Regions from separate parts of the Pseudoclavibacter sp. CFCC 14310 genome, predicted to be linked through region 1. Evidence: riboswitches for the same ligand, from Rfam matches in the RefSeq annotation. Region 1 holds a riboswitch; each other region holds the start of a gene.
The links. Region 1 has a riboswitch for thiamine pyrophosphate ahead of F8O06_RS04425 (ABC transporter ATP-binding protein). Riboswitches for the same ligand answer to the same signal wherever they lie in the genome.
Positions count from the first base shown of each region.

Region 2: it holds a riboswitch for thiamine pyrophosphate, as region 1 does, so the genes downstream of both, thiD (bifunctional hydroxymethylpyrimidine kinase/phosphomethylpyrimidine kinase) here and F8O06_RS04425 (ABC transporter ATP-binding protein) in region 1, are expected to answer to the same signal.
Region 3: it holds a riboswitch for thiamine pyrophosphate, as region 1 does, so the genes downstream of both, F8O06_RS08015 (ABC transporter ATP-binding protein) here and F8O06_RS04425 (ABC transporter ATP-binding protein) in region 1, are expected to answer to the same signal.
Region 4: it holds a riboswitch for thiamine pyrophosphate, as region 1 does, so the genes downstream of both, F8O06_RS02470 (TenA family protein) here and F8O06_RS04425 (ABC transporter ATP-binding protein) in region 1, are expected to answer to the same signal.

Region 1 covers NZ_WBKC01000002.1:149,087-151,277, reverse strand. Annotated here, with positions in the region: gene F8O06_RS04430 (ABC transporter permease) at 1-259, opposite strand, end outside; gene F8O06_RS04425 (ABC transporter ATP-binding protein) at 256-1,050, opposite strand; TPP riboswitch at 1,043-1,139, opposite strand; gene F8O06_RS04420 (LutC/YkgG family protein) at 1,206-1,838, opposite strand; gene F8O06_RS04415 (LutB/LldF family L-lactate oxidation iron-sulfur protein) at 1,835-2,191, opposite strand, start outside.
Region 2 covers NZ_WBKC01000003.1:143,979-146,169, forward strand. Annotated here, with positions in the region: gene F8O06_RS08080 (DsbA family protein) at 15-728, shown strand; TPP riboswitch at 764-859, shown strand; gene thiD (bifunctional hydroxymethylpyrimidine kinase/phosphomethylpyrimidine kinase) at 850-1,713, shown strand; gene moeB (molybdopterin-synthase adenylyltransferase MoeB) at 1,745-2,191, opposite strand, start outside.
Region 3 covers NZ_WBKC01000003.1:130,005-132,195, forward strand. Annotated here, with positions in the region: gene F8O06_RS08010 (ABC transporter permease) at 1-207, opposite strand, end outside; gene F8O06_RS08015 (ABC transporter ATP-binding protein) at 204-998, opposite strand; TPP riboswitch at 991-1,087, opposite strand; gene F8O06_RS08020 (LutC/YkgG family protein) at 1,154-1,786, opposite strand; gene F8O06_RS08025 (LutB/LldF family L-lactate oxidation iron-sulfur protein) at 1,783-2,191, opposite strand, start outside.
Region 4 covers NZ_WBKC01000001.1:567,143-569,333, reverse strand. Annotated here, with positions in the region: gene F8O06_RS02480 (FBP domain-containing protein) at 1-463, opposite strand, end outside; gene F8O06_RS02475 (hypothetical protein) at 669-1,121, opposite strand; TPP riboswitch at 1,189-1,300, shown strand; gene F8O06_RS02470 (TenA family protein) at 1,297-2,004, shown strand.

The sequences.
Region 1 (2,191 bases):
CCGTGACCGAGATGACGCCGGCGGCGAGAACGCCGACCAGCAGGCCGAGCACAGTCTCACTGCCGGTCACGAGAGTGGCCGACCACAGCGTGCCCCAGTAGCGGCCGAGCGCCACGATGACGTCCTGCGGGGCCGGAACGAGGTATTTCGGCACTCCGAGCCACGTGGTGGCTCCCCACCACACGGCCAGCACGATCACGACCGCAGTGGCCGGCGGCAGCACCCGGTGCAGGCGGCTCTGTGCGTTGCGCGTGTTCATCGCCGCATCGCCCCCTCTGCGGACAGCGCGGTCAGCAGACCGGTGCGCGCAGCGGCCAGATCGACGTCTGCGAGCAGCTCGGTGCGCGAGCGAGGATCGCCGAACCAGCCGCGACTCTCAGCGGTCACACGCGCAGGCCGTCCGGCCAGCACCAGCACCCGATCAGCCAGCAGCAGGGCTTCGTCGACGTCGTGGGTGACCAGCACGAGCGTGGTCTGCCGATCGCGCAGCCGCTCGCGCAGCCAGGTCTGACCGTCGGCACGGGTGATCGCATCGAGGGCTCCCAGGGGCTCGTCGGCGAGCAGGACGGGTTTGTCGGCGGCGAGGGCGCGCAGCAGAGCAGCACGCTGTCGCATGCCGCCGCTCAGCTCATGCGGGCGGCGGTGCGCGACCGAGCCGAGCCCCCACTGCTCGACCAGTGGACGCACCTGCTCGCGTGCGGCTGACTTGGAGACGCCGCGGTTGCGCAGCGGCATCGCGACATTGTCGACCAGAGAGAGCCACGGCAGCAGGGAGTCGCCCTGAGGCATGAGTGCGCAGCTGCGCACTCGTTCGGCCGGATCGGAGTGATCGAGCACTCGGACCGTGCCTGCGTCTGGTGTGAGCAGCCCGGTGATCACCGACAGGGCGGTGGTCTTGCCGCAGCCGGAACGACCGATCACGGCGACGTGCTCGCCGGTCTGGATGCTCAGGCTCAGTTCTTCGAGCACCGGCGCCGCTGCGCCCTCAGGCGTGTAGACCACGTCGCTGACGACGACTGCGGTGTCGGATTCGACGCGCGTCGATTCCATCGTGTGACATCCCTCCGCTCGTGTGAACGAGATCAGGTTCAGCGGGTCTCATCTCAGCTCCAGCTCTCGGAGCACCCCGTGTCTTCGTCGAAAGCGTAGCAGACCCCGGTCGGCACACGGCCGACCGGGGTCTGCTACTGCTCAGTCTGGGCGAGTCATTCGGCCGAGACGATCACCACGATCAGGGTGCGCGGGCCGTGCACGCCTTCGACGCGCTGCAGCTCGATGTCCGAGGTCGCAGAGGGCCCGGCGATCATCGTGATCGGCCTTTCCGGCACCAGCCGCCGAATCGCCGCCGGCATGTCGACGACGATCTCTGCATCCTGCACCACGCACACGTGCACATCGGGCACCAGCGTCAGCGCGCGGCGACCCTGGGTGCCGCTGCCGTCCAGAAAGATCGTGCCGCTGATCGAGCAGGCCACGGCCGCTCCGGTGACGATGGCATCGAGGCTGTCGAGCGATGCGGCAGGGATCGAAGCGTCGTCGACCTGCACCTCGCCCGCGTAGTCACCCAGCCAGCTGCGATCCAGTGCCGGGGGGATGCCGACGCGGCTCGCCTGCACGGAGGCGAGGGCCGAGGCGACCTCTGCCCCGATGGTGCTCGGCGTGGCGCGCCGCACCTCGGCTTTGTAGTCTTCGAGCCGATCGATCAGCAGATCGATGCGTTCGGCGTCGGGCAGCTCGATCTCGGCGTCATAGTCGCGCACCACGGGCTCGACCACCGGCGGCGCGATCCGCAGCGCGTCTTTGATGCGATCCAGGATGTCTTCGCGTGCGGTGCTCACTTTGTGCTCCCCTGCGTGCTGCTTCGTTCTTCGGACTGCTCAGACGGCGCCGCGGGGCTCCCGAAGCCTGCGGGCATGGGCCTGCGCTCCCAATCGGCGTCGCGCTGGGCGTCCTGGTTGCCCGGGCGCTGCGTCAGATCGGCCTGCACTGCGCTGGAACGCGCCTGCTCGGCCGCCAGCTCACGTTTGGCATCCGTGGTCTTGAACCACTCGCGGGCCGAGTGCTTCGCCGGCGCCGGAAAGTCGCGGGCGTCCGTCCAGCCGCCCAAGAGCCCGGGCAGCTTGGTGATCTTCTTGTCAGGACCAGCCACGATGCGGCCGCCGATGCTGGCCGCCTTCTGCGCCGCATGCCA
Region 2 (2,191 bases), on a different contig from region 1:
ATGAGAGACCGAACATGCCAGACTCCCCCGCGCCCGCTCAGCAGTCGTCGTCAGACGGAGCGCCTGCGCTCCGCGTCGAGACCTGGATCGACCTCGCCTGCCCATGGAGCTACATCGGGCTGAGCAATCTGCTCGCAGCGGTGCAGCGCTTCAGCGAAGAGCGGCCTGAGAACCGTGTGCTGCTCGGTCTGCGCAGCTATGAACTCAACCCCGATGCAGATGACGCAGACGCCCGCAGCGCGGCGCAGCACCTCGCCGACATCAAGGGCATCACGGTGTCTCAGGCCCAAACCGAGCTCGACCGAGTGACCGTGGCCGCCGCCGACGCCGGGCTCGACTTCCACTTCGACGTGCTGCAGCAGTCGAACACCGGTCTCGCCCACGAGCTGCTGCACGCGGCCCGTCTCGACCACCGGGAACGCGAAGTCGCACTGGCACTGTTTCACGCCCACTTCAGCGAGGGTCGCCACATCGGTCGTCTCGAGACGCTCGAGGAGATCGCCGGTGAGCAGGGCCTCGATGTCGCATCGATCAGTCGCGAGCTGACCACGCATTCGCATACGGGCGAGGTGCAGGCCGACGAACGACGCGCCGCCGAGCTCGGCATCTCATCAGTGCCGTTCTTCCTGTTCAACGATCGCTTCGGCGCCTCCGGTGCGCAGCCGGTCGAGGCCCTGCTCGAGGTGCTGCACGAGGTGCAGACGCGGGTCGGCGCCGACGCTCGCTGAGACTGACCCTCCGGGGTCGCAGGCGTATACTCTGGGCGTGTGACACGGGGTGCCCCGAACGAGGGCTGAGAAGAGACCCGTCGAACCTGCTCTCGTCAGCACGAGCGAAGGGATCGTCCAAATGACCGTCAACCATGCCGCATCACGCCCGAAGAGCATCCGCGTGCCGCGCATCCTCAGCATCGCAGGCACCGACCCCACCGGCGGAGCCGGGGTGCAGGCCGATCTGAAATCGATCTCGGCGATGGGCGGCTACGCCATGGCGGTCGTCACCGCGCTCGTGGCGCAGAACACCCGGGGCGTGCGCTCGGTGCACCTGCCGCCGGTCTCTTTTCTGCGCGAGCAGCTGGAGGCGGTGTCTGACGACGTGGAGATCGACGGCGTGAAGATCGGCATGCTCGCCGACGCCGACACCGTCACGACGGTGAAGGCCTGGCTTGACGAGGTGCGGCCGCCGATCGTGGTGCTCGACCCGGTGATGGTGGCCACCAGCGGCGACCGCCTGCTCGCCGAAGAGGCCGAGGCGGCCGTGCGAGATCTCTGCCGCAGTGCCGATCTGATCACCCCCAACGTTCCAGAGCTCGCGGTGCTCGCCGACGCGTCTGAGGCACAGACGTGGGCGGATGCCGTGGCTCAGGCCCGACTCGTCAGCGCACGCTGCGATACCGTAGTGCTCGTCAAAGGCGGGCATTTGGTCGGCGATCGCGTGCACGACGCGCTTGTCGACGCCCGGTCTGACCCTGAGGGGTCGCCCGTGCCCGACGGGCTCTTCGAAGCCGACGCTCCGCGCGTCGACACCGACTGCACGCACGGAACCGGATGCACGCTCTCTTCGGCCATGGCGACTCGCCTCGCCGCAGGCGACGACTGGCCCACCGCGCTGATCACCGTCAAGGCCTGGCTCACCCGGGCGCTGCGCAGCGCCGACGCTCTGCACGTCGGGCAGGGTCACGGCCCGGTCGATCACTTCGTCGACCTGCGCTGAGGCTCGACGCCGAGCCAGTCGCAGCGATGGTTCAGTAGCGCGGCAGCGAGGGATCGACCGTCTGCACCCAGCCCATCGTGCCGCCCACCACCTGTCGCACGTTGGTGCGTCCGGAGTCACGCAGCATTTCGAGCGCCTGCGTCGAGCGCGCACCCGTCTTACAGACCAGAATGACCTCGCGTCCGGCCGGGACGTCGAAGGCCCGGGCACGGATCTCGTGCTGCAGCCGGGCCAACGGCAGCAGCCGCGCGCCCGGAATGTGCACGAGGTCGAACTCGTCCGGTTCTCGCACATCGATGAGATCGAAGTCGATCTCGCCGGCGGCTCGTCGCTGCAGCAGCGACTGCAGATCGAGAGCCGTCACACTGGTTCCCTGTGCCGTGCCCGGCGTGCCGCAGAGCTCGACGTAGTCGGCCTCGAGATCGTGCACCCTGGCCCGGTCGGGGTCGGCCGTCAGTCGCAGCTCGCGCCATCGGCC
Region 3 (2,191 bases), on a different contig from region 1:
AGTCTCACTGCCGGTCACGAGAGTGGCCGACCACAGCGTGCCCCAGTAGCGGCCGAGCGCCACGATGACGTCCTGCGGGGCCGGAACGAGGTATTTCGGCACTCCGAGCCACGTGGTGGCTCCCCACCACACGGCCAGCACGATCACGACCGCAGTGGCCGGCGGCAGCACCCGGTGCAGGCGGCTCTGTGCGTTGCGCGTGTTCATCGCCGCATCGCCCCCTCTGCGGACAGCGCGGTCAGCAGACCGGTGCGCGCAGCGGCCAGATCGACGTCTGCGAGCAGCTCGGTGCGCGAGCGAGGATCGCCGAACCAGCCGCGACTCTCAGCGGTCACACGCGCAGGCCGTCCGGCCAGCACCAGCACCCGATCAGCCAGCAGCAGGGCTTCGTCGACGTCGTGGGTGACCAGCACGAGCGTGGTCTGCCGATCGCGCAGCCGCTCGCGCAGCCAGGTCTGACCGTCGGCACGGGTGATCGCATCGAGGGCTCCCAGGGGCTCGTCGGCGAGCAGGACGGGTTTGTCGGCGGCGAGGGCGCGCAGCAGAGCAGCACGCTGTCGCATGCCGCCGCTCAGCTCATGCGGGCGGCGGTGCGCGACCGAGCCGAGCCCCCACTGCTCGACCAGTGGACGCACCTGCTCGCGTGCGGCTGACTTGGAGACGCCGCGGTTGCGCAGCGGCATCGCGACATTGTCGACCAGAGAGAGCCACGGCAGCAGGGAGTCGCCCTGAGGCATGAGTGCGCAGCTGCGCACTCGTTCGGCCGGATCGGAGTGATCGAGCACTCGGACCGTGCCTGCGTCTGGTGTGAGCAGCCCGGTGATCACCGACAGGGCGGTGGTCTTGCCGCAGCCGGAACGACCGATCACGGCGACGTGCTCGCCGGTCTGGATGCTCAGGCTCAGTTCTTCGAGCACCGGCGCCGCTGCGCCCTCAGGCGTGTAGACCACGTCGCTGACGACGACTGCGGTGTCGGATTCGACGCGCGTCGATTCCATCGTGTGACATCCCTCCGCTCGTGTGAACGAGATCAGGTTCAGCGGGTCTCATCTCAGCTCCAGCTCTCGGAGCACCCCGTGTCTTCGTCGAAAGCGTAGCAGACCCCGGTCGGCACACGGCCGACCGGGGTCTGCTACTGCTCAGTCTGGGCGAGTCATTCGGCCGAGACGATCACCACGATCAGGGTGCGCGGGCCGTGCACGCCTTCGACGCGCTGCAGCTCGATGTCCGAGGTCGCAGAGGGCCCGGCGATCATCGTGATCGGCCTTTCCGGCACCAGCCGCCGAATCGCCGCCGGCATGTCGACGACGATCTCTGCATCCTGCACCACGCACACGTGCACATCGGGCACCAGCGTCAGCGCGCGGCGACCCTGGGTGCCGCTGCCGTCCAGAAAGATCGTGCCGCTGATCGAGCAGGCCACGGCCGCTCCGGTGACGATGGCATCGAGGCTGTCGAGCGATGCGGCAGGGATCGAAGCGTCGTCGACCTGCACCTCGCCCGCGTAGTCACCCAGCCAGCTGCGATCCAGTGCCGGGGGGATGCCGACGCGGCTCGCCTGCACGGAGGCGAGGGCCGAGGCGACCTCTGCCCCGATGGTGCTCGGCGTGGCGCGCCGCACCTCGGCTTTGTAGTCTTCGAGCCGATCGATCAGCAGATCGATGCGTTCGGCGTCGGGCAGCTCGATCTCGGCGTCATAGTCGCGCACCACGGGCTCGACCACCGGCGGCGCGATCCGCAGCGCGTCTTTGATGCGATCCAGGATGTCTTCGCGTGCGGTGCTCACTTTGTGCTCCCCTGCGTGCTGCTTCGTTCTTCGGACTGCTCAGACGGCGCCGCGGGGCTCCCGAAGCCTGCGGGCATGGGCCTGCGCTCCCAATCGGCGTCGCGCTGGGCGTCCTGGTTGCCCGGGCGCTGCGTCAGATCGGCCTGCACTGCGCTGGAACGCGCCTGCTCGGCCGCCAGCTCACGTTTGGCATCCGTGGTCTTGAACCACTCGCGGGCCGAGTGCTTCGCCGGCGCCGGAAAGTCGCGGGCGTCCGTCCAGCCGCCCAAGAGCCCGGGCAGCTTGGTGATCTTCTTGTCAGGACCAGCCACGATGCGGCCGCCGATGCTGGCCGCCTTCTGCGCCGCATGCCAGCGTTTGCCGGAGCTCATGGCCGACGCCACGGTCTTGAGCATCGGCTTCTCG
Region 4 (2,191 bases), on a different contig from region 1:
GTGTGCGCAGGTCGTCGATACGCTGCTGACGCGCGGCGAGCACGTCGTATCCCTTGTAGAACGCCGGCGGGTCGTTGCGCACGTTGTGCGAGCACTGAAAGTCGTCGCAGATCAAGGTGCCGACGGTGTCGCCACGGCGCCCCGCGGCCCCGGCGCGCTTCGCGCTCCAGAGCACGACCGGGTTCGGCAGCCGCACGTCACGGCACCAATGGCACATGGTCGGTGTGCGAGGGGCGGCCGCGGCACGCGTCAGCAGCACGCCGACCGGGTCGCCGTCGAGGCGCGGCAGCACGACATAGGCGCGTCGCGCATACTTCGGGTCGCGCCAGCCCAGGTAGTCGAGCTGCTGCCAGTCTTCTTCCGTGAGTGCGGCGAAGTCGTCGCGAAATGTGAGCTCTTTCGTCTCTCGCCGTGAGGCGTTGACGAACGAAGAGCGGATGAAGGATTCGGTGAGAGTCTGCATGAGTATGCCTTTCACGGCGCGCGGCATCGCAGAGACGCCGCTTCGCCGGGAGAAATGGTGAGTGAGTGATCAGGGTCGCTCGACCGCCGCGCCTGGCCGGATGTCAGGCACGGTGGGAGCATCCGCGCTAATCGTCGTCGGCGAGTGCTTCGCCGACGACCTCCTCGCGCTGTGCATACATCTCTCGGTAGTTCACGCGGACAGTCTACTCAGATGCTCCCGCAGCGCGACGCACCAGCGCACGCACCTGAGCATCCACCGCGTCGTTCCAGGCCGCAAGGGCGAACGAGGTCGGCCAGATCGCACCGTCGTCGAGCTGCGCGTCTTCGCTGAAGCCGAGCGTCGCATACCGAGTGTCGAACTTGGACGACGGCTGCAGGAACACGATGACTTTGCCGTCACTGGCGTACGACGGGAACCCGTACCAGGTCTTGGCTTCGAGATGCGGAGCCTCGTCGGCCACGATCACGTGCAGACGCTGCGCGATCACCGCGTCGAGCCCGTCGAGTGCTTCGATCGCCGCGACGCACGCCTCGTATTCGCGCGCCCGCTTCGCCGCGCCTTTGACGCCGCTGATCGAGCGCAGCTCTTCGGCGCGCTGACGCATCGCCGCACGCTCGCTCGCGCTGAACCCGTCGGTGTGGTCTGTGTCTGTCATGTGCGGTCTTTCTCTCGGGGTGTTCTGCCAGCGTAATCGAGGCGCCCTGCGCCTGCTGCTACGCTCGTCAGTACCACACGGGTGCCCCGGTCACGGGGCTGAGATCGGGCTGCCGACGCCTGCGACCGTCGAACCTGTCCGGGTCATGCCGGCGAAGGAAGAATGGGAGTCCCTTATGCACGCAATCACCACGCCCGATCACAACGAGACGTCTGCTGCCCGCGCGAGCGGAGCATCCGCCGGCGAACGCTTCACCGACTCGCTGCGCGACGACAATGCAGCCAACTGGCAGGCGGTCGTCGGGCACCGCTTCGTCTCGGAGCTGTTCGACGGTTCGATCGACGACTCGGTGATGTGCCGGTATCTGATTCAGGATCACCGCTTTCTCGACGGCTTTCTGGCTCTGATCGGGGCGGCTGTGGCGAGCGCCGACAGGTTGGATGCTCGACTGCGGCTCGCAGCATTCGCCGGCGACGTGGCGGGCGACGAGAGCACGTACTTTCTGCGCTGCTTCGCGAAGTTCGGGGTGAGCGAGGCCGACCGCGCGAAGATTCCGGACACGGCTGCCACTGCCGGATTCAAACGGGTCTTTCGCGATGCCGCCGACACCCGGAACTACACCATCATTCTCTCGGTGCTGCTGGTGTCGGAATGGTCGTACCTGAGCTGGGCGATGCGCGCACCCGAGCAGGCACCCGCAAGCTTCGTGCACGCAGAGTGGATCACGCTGCACGACAACCCGCCGTTCAGACAGCTGGTCGAGTTTCTGCGCAGCGAACTCGATCGTGTCGGCCCGGCTCATGCCTGCGAGGCTCGGGAGTTCTTCGGACGCACGGTGCAGCTTGAGCTCGACTTCTTCGATCAGTCGTACGAGCTGCGGTGACCTGCAGGCTGGTGGGCTCTGGTGCATGGGGGCTGGTGAGTACCAGCCGGTGAGCGCTGGCCGGCCAGCCCCGATGAGTGTGAGCCCGCCAGACTTTGTGAATGCTGGCAGGTCGGGCCCGATGAGTGTCAGCCAGCCGGACTCTGTGAGTGCTGGCAGGTAGGGCCTCGGCCGAGAAATGCAGAAG